DNA from 2 places in the Vibrio sp. QJM3NY_26 genome. Region 1 is predicted to be linked to the other one. Evidence: predicted binding sites of a transcription regulator. Region 1 holds the regulator's gene; the other holds the start of a gene.
The links. Region 1 encodes PurR, which represses purine synthesis genes. Its sites were predicted from a motif close to TNANGNAAACGTTTNCNTNA; they were not measured.
Positions count from the first base shown of each region.

Region 1 (7,938 bases):
CGCGGTTTTCAAAGGTGTGTTCGCATACGATGAACTGCAATTTCTACCAGAAATGCATAGCTACAATGTGCCTGAAGCTTCAGTGAGTGACACGCATGTCACTATGCTGAGAGCCGGCGTGATGTGTGCTGATAAGGTGAACGCAGTAAGTCCAACGTATGCCGAGGAGTTGAAAACGGAATTAGGCAGTCACGGTATGGCAGCAGAATTCCAGTACAGATCCGCGGATCTTTTTGGCATTTTGAATGGTTGTGATTACGGAGCTTGGAACCCGGAAACGGACGCTTTCCTCCCTCGTAAATTCAAAGCGACAAAGCACAGCATGGTTCGTGGGAAGTCAGCTTGTAAGCAAAAACTGCAACAAGATGTTGGCCTCCCCGTCACCGATTGTGCGGTTTATGGCATGGTTTGTCGTTTGACTAATCAGAAAGGTGTTCATTACTTACTGCCTATCATCGAACAGTTTTTGAAAAACGATCTTCAGATCGTGATTGTCGGTACTGGTGATCCAGTTTTAGCGAGTCAGCTGAAAGAGCTGTCGGCACTTCACTCAGATAAGTTCTCGTTTGTAGAGGCGTATAATAATGAGCTTGCGCACTTAGTTGAAGCGGGTTCTGATTTCTTCTTGATGCCTTCGGAGTTCGAACCTTGTGGCTTAAACCAAATCTACAGCATGGCTTACGGTACGTTACCGATTGTTCGCTCTGTGGGCGGTTTAAAAGACAGTGTGAATGATTACGATCAGGATCCCGAGATAGCGACCGGCTTTGCTTTTGAAGAGCCAACACCGCAAGCGTTACTGGCAGTATTGCATCGTTCATTACTACTTTATGCACAAAACCCCGCTGAAATTAAGCGTGTTCAACTTTACGCTATGCAACAAGATTTTAGTTGGGAAGATGCGGCAAAAGAATACCTTACGATGTACCATTCTGCATTTTAACGTGCTGAATTAGCTGTAAAATAAGCTGATGTATAACAACTGAACTTAATAGTAGAAGGCGCTCTGATAGTAGAGTGCCTTTTTGTTTTCTGGTCAGATCACATCACGTTTAGGAAGACAAAACTTGCAAACTCATTTTAGTCAGGTAGAAAAGGTGGGGTAGGTATTCACATGACTAATGTTAGGTTTGACACTATTATCACTTAAATTTCTTGATTGCGTGATATCCTTAGCCATCGCCTTGTGATGAGGCAGAGCTCCATTCCAATAATTAAAGCGATAGGTATGTCTGAGAGTTTACTATTTCATAAAACATTTACTCACCCTACGAGCGATGAGTGGGTTGTATTTGTGCATGGCGCAGGAGGCAGTTCCTCCATCTGGTTTAAGCAGATCAAAGCGTATAAACAGCACTTCAACTTGCTTCTCATTGATTTGAGAGGGCATGGTAAATCAGACAACATCCTCAAAGGGCTGATTTCGAATCGTTATACGTTCAAATCGGTGACGCTTGATATTCTTAAGGTGTTAGACCATCTGAAAATCCGTTCTGCACACTTTGTAGGTATGTCTTTGGGCACGATTATTGTCCGTAATGTCGCAGAGCTAGCGGCTGGCCGTGTGCGTTCAATGGTACTGGGTGGTGCCGTGACTAAACTCAACACTCGCTCTCAAGTCTTAATCAAGTTGGGTAACTTGAGTAAGCACATCATTCCTTATATGTGGTTATACAGCCTTTTTGCTTACGTTGTGATGCCACAAAAAAGCCAAAAAGAATCACGTCACCTGTTTATCCGCGAAGCCAAAAAACTGTGCCAGAAAGAGTTCAAGCGCTGGTTTATCCTCACGGCTGATGTAAACCCATTGATGAAATACTTCAAAGACCGAGAGTTGCCGATTCCAACTTTGTATTTGATGGGCGAGCGAGACTACATGTTCATCAAGCCAGTAAAAGAAATGGTAGAGGCGCATAAGTCGAGCGAGCTAGTAGAAATTCCGAATTGTGGACACGTATGTAACGTAGAAAACCCTGAAGAATTCAATCAACGATCTATCGCTTTTATTCAAAAGCAAATTCAGTGATTATCTCGATTCTTCACCAGAACAGACGCTCGAATAGAATTGAGACAAAAACGGGAAGCTAATTTTAGCTTCCCGTTTTTATTTGGAGGAGGTATCTGACCGAGTGGTTATAAAAGGCCGTTGGAGCCACTTTACCTTTCAAAACCTGCTATTCAGGTGAAGCAGCACCGCACTGCCAACAAGAACCAAATTGTGCTTCGTTGACTTCATGACATTCTCCGCAACGCCACTCTTCATAAATGATTGAATCTTGCTGTTTCTGGTAGTCATTAACAACTGCCCAGGCTTTGCTCGCCAATTCTGGCTCATATAACCATACGTAGGGGTCAGTTTCTTCGGTAAATGGGATTTCCCCTTTCAAACCGAATAACCCTTCACCACGGACTTCACACGCAATATTCACACTTTCTAGTAATCCACGGATGATGTGGGCTTCTGTCGGATTCGATGCACTGAAGATTTTCATTGAGATAGAACCTTATCTGGCTATATGCGTTATTAAGCTATTATAGGTATACGTTATTCAGCCACAGGTGCTGAGCGAAATTTATTCATCAACCATTTAGCAATGATTGGGAATACACCCAGTAAGGCAAATGACAATAGTACTGAAGGGGACACGATACCCGAAAGTGAATCAATTTCCGCGAGTTGAGTACCAGCATTCAAGAAAACGGCAGTACCCGGTAACATTCCTATTTGACTTGTAATGTAATAGCGACTCACAGACATCGGTGTTAGACCCATCAACAGATTGATAAGGAAAAATGGGAATACAGGAATCAGACGCAGAGAAAACAAGTAAAATGCTCCGTCTTTTTCAACGCCCTTGTTAATCGTTGCTAATTTGTCACCAAATTTGGTTTGGATCCAGTCACGTAAAAGGTAGCGGCTACTTAGAAATGCGAGGGTTGCACCAATGGCACTGGCGAAAGAGACCAGCAGCAAACTATTCCAGAAACCAAATAGCGCAGCTCCTAACAGGGTCACAACAGCAGCACCAGGAATTGAGAAAGCAGTAATCATTACATACGCGACAAAATAGATAGCAGCGGCAGCAATGAAGTTGCTATCAATGTAGTCATTTAAAACGGCTTGTTGGGCCTTGGCATTTTCAAGCGTTAGGTATTGGCCGAAATTGACGCCTAACAAGACGATGGTTACGACCAACACAATACCCAATATCATTTTCTTACTCATTGATACTTCCTCTAAATTTTCAATGTATACCATTAGTATAGACAGACAGGCAAAGCATAGATTAACTTTCAGCAGATATAAAAAAAGCCGCAGTAAATGCGGCTTAGTTATGTATATAGTTTTTCACTTACAATGTTAATTGACGCGATTGATAAGCTCTTCACGACGCTGCTGCGGTATAACAGACCAATGTGTGCCATTGATCGCGCCTTCTAGCGCCCAAAGTAGTTCAATACTGACAGAAGACGCATGTGATTCTTTGATGGCGTTAAATGCGTTTACAGAGCCAGATTCATATAAACGTTCTACGGAATCGATCCCTGCTTTTTTCAACATACGCTCAGTGGCGAGTCGAAGGTTGGGCAGATCTTTGAGTCGAGTAGGCTTAGCTGAAGATTGCTCAGCTTTTTCTTCTTTAGCAAAACCCAGAGACGTCGTTGCAAGCTGCAAGATTTTCTCTTGGTCTTGCCACAGGCCTTCGGGTAAAGCGAAATATTTAGTAACGACAGGGAAACCACGTTTTTTGTAGACGTACGGTTGAAAGCCTTGTTGTTCGAACTGTTTCGTTGTGCATTTGTCTGCTCGTATGTGCAGCTGGTCATTTACAACCAGAGCAAACATAGTGTCATCAGCAAAAAGACCGAAGCCACCAAACATCGAGCGTGATTTTATTTTTCCTAGGGATTCAAATAATTTCATTGAATCCTTTAGTATCGGTTTATCCATGTTATTTATCTCGGTGTATTTGAACTACGCCACCAAATAAGCAGGTCCGAGAGATTAGCAAAATGTTGCAATTAAATTGTCAATTAGCCGTAAATTACTAAATTATTAGTAGTTACTGCATTTTGCCATCGGTAACCCCGCTACCATACCAACGAGTGGTTTAGGCCGGAAGCTTTGCGTCTCACTCTTTCAAGTGATTTGCCCTGTGCGTGACTGATTGAATAGAATAAAGTTTTTGTTGAATGAGGCTCACACTTGTTATTTCAAAATGTGATATTGCTTCAATTAATGATCTTTCCAGTATGATACCAGGTTCATTCATGTTGTTGATAAAAAAAGCGCACCTAAAGGTGCGCTTAATTATATTAAACTGAATTTATCAATTAATTTAACGTTTTAACTGTGCTTCGCTCAACAATTTCAGGGTGCATTTCGAACACACGCTTTTCATGGTCTTTATCTTTAATGCGTTCTAACAAAATTTCGAAAGCGTTCTTACCAACACGACGTTTGGGTTGGTGAACCGTTGTTAACGGTGGAGAGAAGTATTCAGCCAACTCGATGTTGTCATAGCCGATCACTGAAATATCTTCAGGGATACGAATTCCTTTCTCTTGCAATCTGCTCATTAGGCCGAGTGCCATTGTGTCGTTAAAACAGAATACGGCCGTTGGGCGATCTACCATCTTAATGATTTTCTCTGCAGCAAGAACCGCAGTATCACACTCGAAGTTACCTTCAATGATCATGTTATCATCGGTAGCAATCTTAGCTTCGTTGAGTGCGCGTTTGTAACCCGCGATGCGTTCAACACATGCCGCTTTGTCTAAGTGGCCACTTAAACAAGCAATCTTGGAGTGACCGTGCTCAATGAGGTATTTGGTCGCTAGGTAACCACCTTCCTCAGAGTTGTCGATGATCTTATCTGCTTGAGAACTCTCAGGGCCCCAATCCATAATCACTTTAGGAATGTCAGCGTGACGGTCTAACATGCCTCTTAGCTCTTCAGTTAGGTCAGAACACATAACTAAGATGCCATCTACACGTTTCTCTGCAAGCATTCGAATGTAGTCACGTTGCTTCTCATAGATACCGCCCGTATTACACAGAATCAAAGTGTAACCTTGACGGTAGCAGTAGCTTTCAACACCATCGATAACTTCAGAGAAGAATAGGTTAGTTGATTGAGTAACTAGCATGCCGATAGTGCGGGTTGTATTGCACTTCAAACTACGAGCAACGGCACTTGGTGCATAGTTCAGTTCGTCTACGGCTTTATTTACTTTTTCTTGCGTCGCTTCTGCAACAAAGCGAGTTTTGTTGATTACGTGAGAAACGGTTGTTGTTGATACGCCTGCTAAGCGAGCGACATCTTTTATAGTGGCCATGGTTTTATCCTATTAGAAGCTACTTTCCCAAAGTACGGAATGAAGTAGCCGTTAAGCTACCTAACTAAGAGCTTAAATTTGTAGGGCTCTTTGGGTACTAAAGTGCTAAAAAACAAAAAACCGCTATTGAGCGGCTTGTCTTAACACCGAAATGCTCAAAACTATAATAAGCATAGCATTTCGTGAATGTTTCATATTTTATCGTTTGCGGTCACAATTTTAGACTGACTAGAAATTACTCGCAATAAAATTCACCCGGAAATCCGGGTGAATTGTCACATTCTTCTGAATTTATTTAACGAGTCATCCAATAAGCTTATTCACCAGCGAGGTATTGGGTGTCCAATTTACAGAATGCAAGTAGCAGAGATGAGACTGATGCGTAGAAACCGAATTCGTCAACGTCATGACATTTAACGTTGAACTTTGGTACCCAAGTAAGAAGTTGTTGCTCGATAAATTGCTGTTGAACAATGAACGATTTCTCTAGCTCTTCTTCAAGTTCCGTTTCATTAGAACGGATGATCAAGTTGCCAAGGAAGTCGAGTGCGATAGCGATGTGGTCAGCTGGTTCTTTTAGGTCTTGGTTCACCACTAAGTTGTGCTTGGCCATGATCTCTTCCATATCTTTTGCTGGCTTATCATTCAAAAGGCCAGTCTCACCGATATACATAGAAGCGTAAGGAAGTGCGCCATGCTTATCTGTTTTTAAGAATAAGTCACAGAAGTCAGCAGACAATTCTAGTTGAGCATCCTCACGCGTTTGTAGGCGGTTTAGCGCATCCACTAGGCTATCGATCGCCGGCTTTAGTGTTTCATTTTCGCCTAAACCAGTTAGGAAAGAACGAATTTCAACAGAGTGGTAGTGATCGAGTTCTTCTTGAGTGAGCTCTTTAGCGAATAAGCTTGATAGCCACCAGTATATTTCTGCTCTTTGCTCGTTGAACGCTTTCGTATCTTTCATTTCTTAGATCCTGATTTAGTCTTGTGGTGTTACTTATATGCATCTTGAAGTTACTTGTGCAAAGCACACCAAGGCTGAATAACAAGGTTATTTGCGAAACGCAAAGTTACTCGTTAGTAGTAATGCCTATATTGAATTGCGATGGACGATAAATAGCAAGGTTTAAGATTGTCTTGTATCAAAAAAGATCCATGTTTCTGGCTTTTATCTTGTGTACCACTAGAATTGTTACGAGTTATGAATAGAATAGTCACTGAAACTATTAAATAAGAAAAGTGGTGTAGATGAGCTATCACGTATTAGTCGTAGAAGATGATGTGGTAACCCGCAGTAAACTGGTCGGATACTTCCAGAACGAAGGTTACACAGTAAGCGAAGCGGAAAGCGGCGCTCAAATGAGAAACGTGTTAGAAGATAATAACGTTGACCTCATTATGCTGGACATCAACTTACCAGGCGAAGATGGATTGATGCTAACTCGCGAATTACGCAGTCAATCAGACATTGGAATTATTTTAGTTACTGGACGCACGGATAGCATCGACAAAATCGTTGGCCTTGAAATGGGCGCTGACGATTACGTTACTAAACCCTTCGAACTTCGCGAGTTATTGGTTCGAGTTAAAAACCTACTTTGGCGCATTTCTGCCGCTCGTAAAACAGCAGCAGGTAAGGTTGAAGAGACTGAAGACGAATCTGTGGTTCGTTTTGGTGAGTGGACGTTTGATATCCCTCGTCGTGCGCTAAGCAAAAACGGCGAACCGGTAAAACTGACTAAAGCTGAATATGAACTGTTGGTTGCGCTCTCTTCTTACCCTAACCAGGTATTAAGTCGTGAACGCATTCTGAATATGATCAGCCACCGAGTGGATGCTCCAAACGATCGAACTATCGACGTGTTAATCCGTCGTATGCGTGCGAAGATGGAGTTTGACCCTAAGAATCCACAAATTTTTGTAACGGTTCACGGTGAAGGTTACATGTTCGCTGGTGATTGATTTCCTTTAGGAATGACTAATCAACAACGATATTTAAACGTAAAAAGCCGAGACATCATTGATGTCTCGGCTTTTTTATTGTTTAGCTTTTACTGTTTACGAACTGGAAACCTGCAAATTACTTGGTTAATCAGTTTTGCCTATCTGGTCGAGTCTACAGATAAAACTATGTTTACAGGTAAGATTATGTCTACTGATAAGATCCAGTTTACTTATTCGGTTGAGTTTATTGAGGCTGCGCCGCAGAAATACCACCGTCATCTTCAACTAAGCGAGATGTTTCAGGAACAACAATGGGTTCTTCAACGGTGTCATTACTTGTATCAAGCCAATCACGCAGGCTTTGCCACATCAACCCCATTGTTTCGTGCCAGTAACGCTCAGTTTGTTCAAGGTAAAGAGCTTTGGGCATGTACTTATTCCAAGGTTCAACAATCCCTTCTTGTGCAAGGTAGTTGGTTGGTGCTGGTAATGGCCTCATGCCGGCAGCATGGAATTCATTCAATGCGCGAGTCATATGGCTAGCGGAAGTTACCAGTACCATTCTTTTATTTTTAACGAACGCAGCGGCTTGGCGGGCTTCTTCCCAAGTGTCTTTTGCTGTTTCAAGCAGAATGATATCGGGCTTTGAGACAC
Region 1 is NZ_CM173515.1:2,270,283-2,278,220, reverse strand. Features, by position in the region: gene glgA (glycogen synthase GlgA) at 1-943, shown strand, start outside; gene AC3CH4_RS09990 (alpha/beta fold hydrolase) at 1,229-2,026, shown strand; gene AC3CH4_RS09985 (putative signal transducing protein) at 2,175-2,492, opposite strand; gene AC3CH4_RS09980 (TVP38/TMEM64 family protein) at 2,546-3,226, opposite strand; gene AC3CH4_RS09975 (TfoX/Sxy family DNA transformation protein) at 3,362-3,952, opposite strand; cyclic di-GMP riboswitch class I at 4,080-4,165, opposite strand; gene purR (HTH-type transcriptional repressor PurR) at 4,336-5,340, opposite strand; gene torD (molecular chaperone TorD) at 5,657-6,304, opposite strand; gene torR (two-component system response regulator TorR) at 6,589-7,302, shown strand; gene elyC (envelope biogenesis factor ElyC) at 7,529-7,938, opposite strand, start outside.

Region 2 (7,938 bases), on a different replicon from region 1:
TGTTCTAACCGCATAGCTCTCTCACTCGCATTGAATTCAAGTTTTATCCTATAGTGTTCTTTCAATGCGTGGGATGATTAAGATAACAGTTTACGGACGCAGGCTTATTTCTCTTCGCGAAATATGGGCTTGATCACCTTATCGCTCGACATAAGCAACAGCTTTCATCAAATTAACCCAGAATCTGCCAAACCAAATACTGCAAGGTTTACATAAACGACTTAATCTCAGTGGAAAATATAAATTGCCACGTCCTAGTCGGATTATGGCGAATTGATAAAGAAACCAAGACTTATAGACTATTCAGATAGAGCGAGAGTTAGCTAACAACCGACTCTTCTAATACCTTAACTTCAATCGAAGGTACAGACGCATATTCTACAGTTCCAGTATCGGGATACGAATCTCGGATGGCGACAAACTCGGGCAAGTGTTTCAGTAGCAGTTTGGTTAGTTTAGGGTCAAATTGATAGCCACACTCTCTATCGAACAAATCGACGACCATCTCTAATGGCCATGGTTCTTTGTAGCAGCGGGCACTAAGCAATGCGTCAAATACATCGGCTACCGCAGTAATGCGAGCAAACAAATGAATTTGTTCACCTACCTTACCATTAGGGTATCCAGTGCCATCCCAACGCTCATGATGTTCGTTAGCAATGATTGCTGCGAGGTTGGTAATATCACCCGCTCCGCTCTTCAGTAAATTGTAGCCCGCAGTGGTGTGAAGTTTCATTACATCCCACTCTTGGTCTGTCAATTTACCTGGTTTATCCAAGATAGATTCCGGAACCGAAATCTTACCTACATCATGCATCGGGCTTATGATCTCAATCATCTCGACCTCGCGATGGCTCAAGCCACGATACTTGGCAAGCAATGCGGATAACTTGGCTACACGCTTAACGTGATTACCCGTCTCGCCAGAGCGAGTTTCAATGGCTTCACCCAGCACATGAATCATGTCTTTTTGAACATTCAAAGTTTGTTTCTGTAGTGCAAGGATTCGCTTGTTCTTTTTTGCCAACTCTTTCTTTTGGCGCAGGGTAATAAATTGCATCACGATAATCACGCTCAGCCCTGTAATGACCATGATTAAGCCCAACAACAATTGAAAGTTCTTTTGTAAAAAGGAGGAAGGCTCGTTAACAATCACAGATCCTGTCGGCAGTACATTATCACCAATACCAAACTTTTTAAGCGCCGGATAATTGAAAACAAAACGCTTGTTGTCACCGGGAACTAAAGGTGTAGAAAAATTAAGAGGCACATACTTATCCAATGCACTAACGGCCTCTTCGCCCATACTTCGCGAGTGGTTTACATAACCTCCGAGTACATCACCGACTATATTAAACTGCCATAACGCAAACACTGGTGCGGCGCTCGATGCAGATAAGGTTTCCGCGACCTCTTGATAGGTATGATATACACCTTGATCTAACTCAGTATTGTAGTGGCTCAGTAAGACCGCATCGTCAACAGAGACCCCTTTCAAGAACTCACTTGTTTGCTTGAGCGACAAATCGCGTATTTCTACCAAATTAATCGATGGAAAGCTTGCCATAATATGGCTTATATCTTTACGGATTAGCTCAGAAGTGACACTGTAATCATTGATGAAATAGAGGTTCTTTAGATTAGGTCTTAGTTTAGAGATCAGCTTAATATTGACGTCTATCTGATCGTTTTCATAAAGCACAGTCGCTCTATCAGACACCGCATACATATCGGTGCTTATATCATTGATACCCGCCGCAACAATAGGTGTCGCACGGTCAATCAACGCACTCAGTGATTCAAGGAAATTAGCCGCGTTATCGTCAGTCGCAATAACACCATCAAATTTATAACCTGCGTATTTGGCTTGTAAGTAATCGGTGAGAGAGTGGTAGTACTCAGAGCTATGGACGCGCTTTGTATCCAAATACTCGATTGAGAGTTTAACTTCGGTTTGAGATTGGCTGAACGCACTGTCTATCCCTTTCTGAAAGTCAGCAGTCCATTGGTAAGAAGGTTCGTATGAGTGTAAAACTAGGATGCGTTTGATATCCCAGTCGGTAGCAAAACTGACTGTAGAAAAAGCGCTAACACACAATACAGCGATTGATATCAATAGCTTGTACATACAAAACCCTTTATAAAAGATGGGGTATTGTACTTAGATTAACGCTTTCTCAAAGAATCTTTAGTTCTCGACCCACACTTTATCGTGAGAAGCATGATCTTGTGCCCAAAAATCATGTAACTGCTTGGCAAAGCCGTTGATATCTTGACCGTTTTCAATAATCACGTCGGAGATCAACAGAGAGTCTTCCACTTCTGTGACAATAGCACTCGCCACAACATCACCACTTTGAGTACCAATGTATAAAACATGCTCATCAGACAACATAATCTGACTCAAGAACTCGAGCATATGTGCCCTTTCGGTTTCATCGTGATAAACACTGGCTTGGTTAAGTGAAAAAAGTACCGTCAGTTTATGGAAATCGACTTTATGAAGTTCATCAATTTGGGAAGGAATTTGATCTTGAGCGAGGAGTTGGTAATTCTTGGATGGGAGTCTGCTTTGATAAAGTTCTCGACCTAGCAAGCTCTCCTTTGCGGGATAAGCAATGTCGAGTTGGCTAAACAGCCATTGGTTTTTCTTATGCGCGCTTTCAGGTATTTCGTTATTCATTCTTTTAGTACCTAAGATTAGTAACCCCAAATATCACAGTTATTTGGAAGACATATGGTCGGCGTAGGTGCCGAGCTACATGCAGAAAGGATACAGAGCATAACTAACACCAACAAGTACTTTAAATGCTTCATATTTTTCATTCTCTCATAACATCCTTTAAGAACTCGGTGAAAAGCTCTACACTCGTATTCAAGCTTTCAATATCCTTATAGTAAACAGAACTATATAAATAAAAAGGACTTCTTATGAAAAAAGCCTTAATAGCAGCAGGTATCATCACAATGTTAGCAGGCTGTTCGGACAACGAGGTTGGCGACGTCTCTTTGGGATTCTTCACAATGAAGGATATCAAAATGTCATCTTTAGATGATGATAAGATCGAAGGTGTGACTTGTCACATTGCATCAATCGAAGCAAATCTTAGCCTTTCTGATCCAAGCGATAGCTCTATATCTTGTCGTCAAACGGGCGAAATCACTCCAGAAATGATTGCTAAAATAGACAAAAGTAAATCAGGTGAAGTGGTATTCAAGCAGTCGAAAAGTATCTTTTTTAAAACGATGAAGGTTCGTCGTATCTACGATGCTGAGAATCAATCGCTGCTTTACTTGTCTTACACAACCAAAGAAACAGAAGGCAGTTTCAAACATAGCCTTTCAACCGTTCCGCTATGGGGTACAAAGGCTTACGTAGATCCGGCAACACTCGTTCCAGTCGAATAGTCTCACACGAATGGTCTGAAGCAAGAGTAAGCTGAATCACCTGTACAGACATTGCGCAGGTGATTCAAAATGTAATAAAAATGAAAGAAACAGAAACAAAATGTGATATCATGCGGCAAAATTTTTTCACTGTATTTGTCATATGAAATTTCCTGGACAGCGTAAATCTAAGCACTACTTTCCAACTCACGCCCGTGATCCGTTGGTCAACCAAATTCAACAAACACCTAAGCTTCACCGCGCAACAATTGTCGGTGTGGGTCAAACTATTGTTGATATCGAGGCCCGTGTTGACAACGCGTTCCTAGAAAAATACGAGCTGAGTAAAGGTCACTCACTAGTATTGGAAGAAAGTAAAGCAGATGCGCTGTATGAAGAATTAGTTCAACGCGGTTTGATCACGCATCAATACCCTGGCGATACTATCGGCAATACATTGCACAACTATTCCGTACTTGCAGACAGTAAATCTGTCCTGCTTGGCGTAATGTCTAAGAAGATTGAAGTTGGCTCATTTGGTTACCGCTACCTTTGCCGCACTTCTTCTCGTATGAACTTAAACCACCTACAAACCGTTGATGGTCCAATTGGTCGTTGTTATACGCTCATTACCGAAGATGGCGAACGTACGTTTGCGATCAACGAAGGACACATGAACCAACTACTCCCTGAAAGTATTCCTGAACAGATTTTTGAAAAAGCGTCTGCATTGGTTGTGTCTTCATACTTAATGCGCGGTAAGCCTGAAGATCCGATGCCAAAAGCGGTACAAAAAGCGATTGAATACGCGAAAGCGCACAATGTGCCTGTTGTACTGACGCTTGGTACGAAGTACGTGATCGAAGGTAACGCTGAATGGTGGCAAGAATACCTGAAAGAGAACGTAACCATCGTCGCAATGAACGAAGATGAAGGTGAAGCATTAACGGGTGAAAAAGATCCTTTGCTAGCGGCGAACAAAGCGCTTGAGTGGGTTGACCTAGTTCTCTGCACTGCGGGTCCTGTCGGCTTATACATGGCAGGCTACACTGACGAGCCAGCGAAACGCGAAACCACACTACCGTTATTACCGGGTAACATTCCTGAATTTAACAAATACGAATTCAGCCGTGCGATGCGTAAGCAAGACTGTAAAGACCCAGTAAAAGTGTACTCTCACATCGGCCCTTACTTAGGTGGCCCACTTGAGATTAAAAACACAAACGGTGCTGGTGATGGCGCGCTTTCGGCACTTCTACATGACATGGCAGCGAACAGTTACCATCACGTGAACGTACCGAATTCAGAGAAACACGAGCACGCGTGCTTGACTTACTCTTCACTGTCTCAAATTTGTAAGTACGCAAACCGCGTAAGCTATGAGGTGCTAACTCAGCACTCTCCTCGCCTTTCTCGTGCGCTACCTGAACGCGAAGATAGCTTAGAAGAAACATACTGGGATCGATAATCAACCATGCCAGGTTGTTAACTCATCAAAGTTGATGACCAGCTAGATTTTCCATTCCTAAAGGGCTGCTATATGCAGCCCTTTTTGTATTCAGCACTAATATAACTGCAGCTGAAGGTAGTCACATCGAATATTTTGCTCGTTTAACATTTGATCTCGCGCAATGACTCTTTAGATCTGTTATCTTCCAGCACATAATTCGTGTGGTTTGCCTTTACTTGGCAAATTTATACAGTACTATCGCCACGCAAACGTTTACGTACAACCTTTCGGTTCTGATATAAGGATCAAATATGCTGTCTGATATTGATATTTGTCGCTCTACTCCCCTTAAAAACATCAGTGAAGTTGCCAAACAAGCTGGCCTGCAACACAACGAACATCAGCCATTAGGGCAATACAAATCTAAAGTGTCTCTGACATCACTTGAACGCCTCGCCAACCAACAAGATGGTAAATTGGTCGTGGTGACCGCTATCACACCAACGCCTCTTGGCGAAGGCAAAACCGTCACTACTATTGGATTAGCACAAGGCCTCGCAAAGATTAACCAATCTGCGATGGCCTGCATTCGCCAGCCTTCAATGGGCCCAGTTTTTGGTGTTAAAGGTGGCGCAGCCGGTGGTGGTTACTCTCAAGTCGCCCCTATGGAACAATTAAACTTGCACCTCACCGGTGATATTCATGCTGTAACAGCCGCTCACAACCTTGCCTCTGCCGCTATCGACGCTCGTTTGTATCACGAGCAGCGTGAAGGATTAGAAGCCTTTGAAACGCGCTCTGGCTTAAAATCATTAGACATCGATCCAAGCAGAATCGTGTGGCGCCGTGTACTCGACCACAATGACCGCGCATTGCGCATGATCACAGTAGGCAAAAACGAAGCAGACAAAACAATTAATGGCCTTGAACGCGAAGATGGTTTTGATATCTCAGCCGCTTCAGAGCTGATGGCTATTCTCGCGCTGGCCGATGATCTACAAGACCTACGCAAGCGTATCGGCCGTGTCGTACTCGCATACAACAATCAAGGTTCGCCATTAACCGCAGAAGACTTCAACGTTGCAGGCGCGATGACAGTAACGATGAAGGACTCTATTGAACCTACATTGATGCAAACCCTTGAAGGCGTTCCTACCCTAATACACGCGGGGCCTTTCGCTAACATTGCACATGGTAACTCTTCAATTATTGCCGATAAGATTGCTCTCAAACTGAGTGATTTTGTTGTGACTGAAGGCGGCTTCGGCTCTGACATGGGGTTTGAGAAAGCTTGTAACATAAAGGTGAAAGCATCGAACAAAAAACCCGATTGCGCAGTCGTTGTAGCTACATTACGCGGATTAAAGGCGAACTCTGGATTATACGATTTAAGACCAGGCACTCCGTTACCGGATTCGATTTTTAATGATGACCAAGACGCCCTAGCCGCGGGCTTCGAAAACCTTAAATGGCATATCAACAATGTTAAGCAATACCAAGTGCCAACGGTAGTAGCAATTAACCAATTCCCACAAGATTCTGCTCAAGAGATCGATGCTTTGAAACAAATGATCACCGACTTTGACCCAAGTGTCAGCGTTGAAGTAAGTGAAGCCTTTGGTCAAGGTGGTGAAGGTACAACTCAGTTGGCTCACGCCGTGGTAAAAGCATGCAAAACAGAGAGTAAATTTAAGCCTTTGTACTACTCTGAGCAAAGCTTAGAAGAGAAACTGATGGCAGTCGCTGAAGTCGGATACGGCGCAGCAAGTATTTCGCTATCACCACTGGCAAGAAAGCAACTGACTGAGTTCAACCAACACGGCTATAGCGACCTATCGGTTTGTTTGGCAAAAACGCCATTATCGATTTCAACAGAAGCTCAAATAAAGGGTGCACCCACTCAGTTTGACGTACCCGTTAGAGAGTTAAAACTATGTGCTGGTGCAGGCTTCATCTACGCTTTGTGCGGCAACGTAATGACCATGCCAGGTTTACCTGATAAACCGGCTTTCATGTCATTAGATATTGATAGCAATGGAAATATTATCGGCCTAAGCTAGCTGCTCATAGCTAGATAAACGGCAATTAATCGCGATTAATTGGGCTCAAGTTTCAGATCGTCGTTCTATATCGAGCAATCATTTTTTAACGAAGTGATTGCTCAACAATCAAGCTTAATTGCAAAAAGTTGCACTAAAACCATAATTATATGCAAAGCTTGTTTTAAGTTCTGGGTCAAGATCACATTAAAAACCCCATAAAATATATAGTATTGCGCTGATTCTTTGAGGACAGTGATGAATACGAGTATAAAAAAACTAGTCAGCCAATTTCTATGTACCATTTTTGCCCTAGGACTAGTCCCTGCCCTCTATATTAACTCTGAATTTGATCGGATAGACGCTCAGCACACGCTAAATATTAAGCAATCAAGTCAAAACCAAATTGAATACAGCTTCCACGAACTGGCCGTTATTGTTGACCAAATATCTAATTCTGTTCCTTCCATCGCAGACTCTCAAACGTTGCTTCGCGCAATTGAAGAACCATCAATTGTTCATAAACAAGCTCTGCAAGATTTGTGGGTGATGTTAGCTCGCGGACAACAATACTATTCTCAACTTCGCTACCTCGACCTAGAAGGTAACGAGGTTTACCGTATCAATTACAACAACAATAAAGCGACAATAGTTCCTGAGAATAAACTGCAGAACAAATCAGCTCGTAGCTACTTTAAAGATCTCCATCGACTGAAGATTGGAGACGTAAGCTCCAACGGTATCGATTTAGAGATTGAAAATGGTGAGGTTGTCCATCCTTTGATGCCAGCCCTAAGGATAATGACACCCGTCGCATCAGAAGATCGTATTATTGGTTACTTTATCGCTAACCTGAATATGCTCGAGGTCTACGACCGTCTTCTTTATCAAATCGGTACGTCATCCGCCGTCCCTGTTATTCTTAACAGGACCGGACATGTCATCATGGGCCCGGATATCGAAGAATCGTTTGGCCATCTTATTGAATCTCGTTCAGATAAAACCTACGCGAAGCTTTACCCTGAACTTTGGAAAGCCATTCAAGAAAATACCTCTTCTAGC
Region 2 is NZ_CM173516.1:1,756,740-1,764,677, forward strand. Features, by position in the region: gene AC3CH4_RS23125 (HAD-IA family hydrolase) at 1-14, opposite strand, end outside; gene AC3CH4_RS23130 (HD domain-containing phosphohydrolase) at 320-2,128, opposite strand; gene AC3CH4_RS23135 (hypothetical protein) at 2,189-2,683, opposite strand; gene AC3CH4_RS23140 (CreA family protein) at 2,932-3,408, shown strand; gene AC3CH4_RS23145 (inosine/guanosine kinase) at 3,551-4,855, shown strand; gene AC3CH4_RS23150 (formate--tetrahydrofolate ligase) at 5,149-6,897, shown strand; gene AC3CH4_RS23155 (sensor domain-containing diguanylate cyclase) at 7,135-7,938, shown strand, end outside.
Region 2: a site for PurR is predicted at 5,099-5,118, ahead of AC3CH4_RS23150 (formate--tetrahydrofolate ligase). Genes of this name have one in related genera too.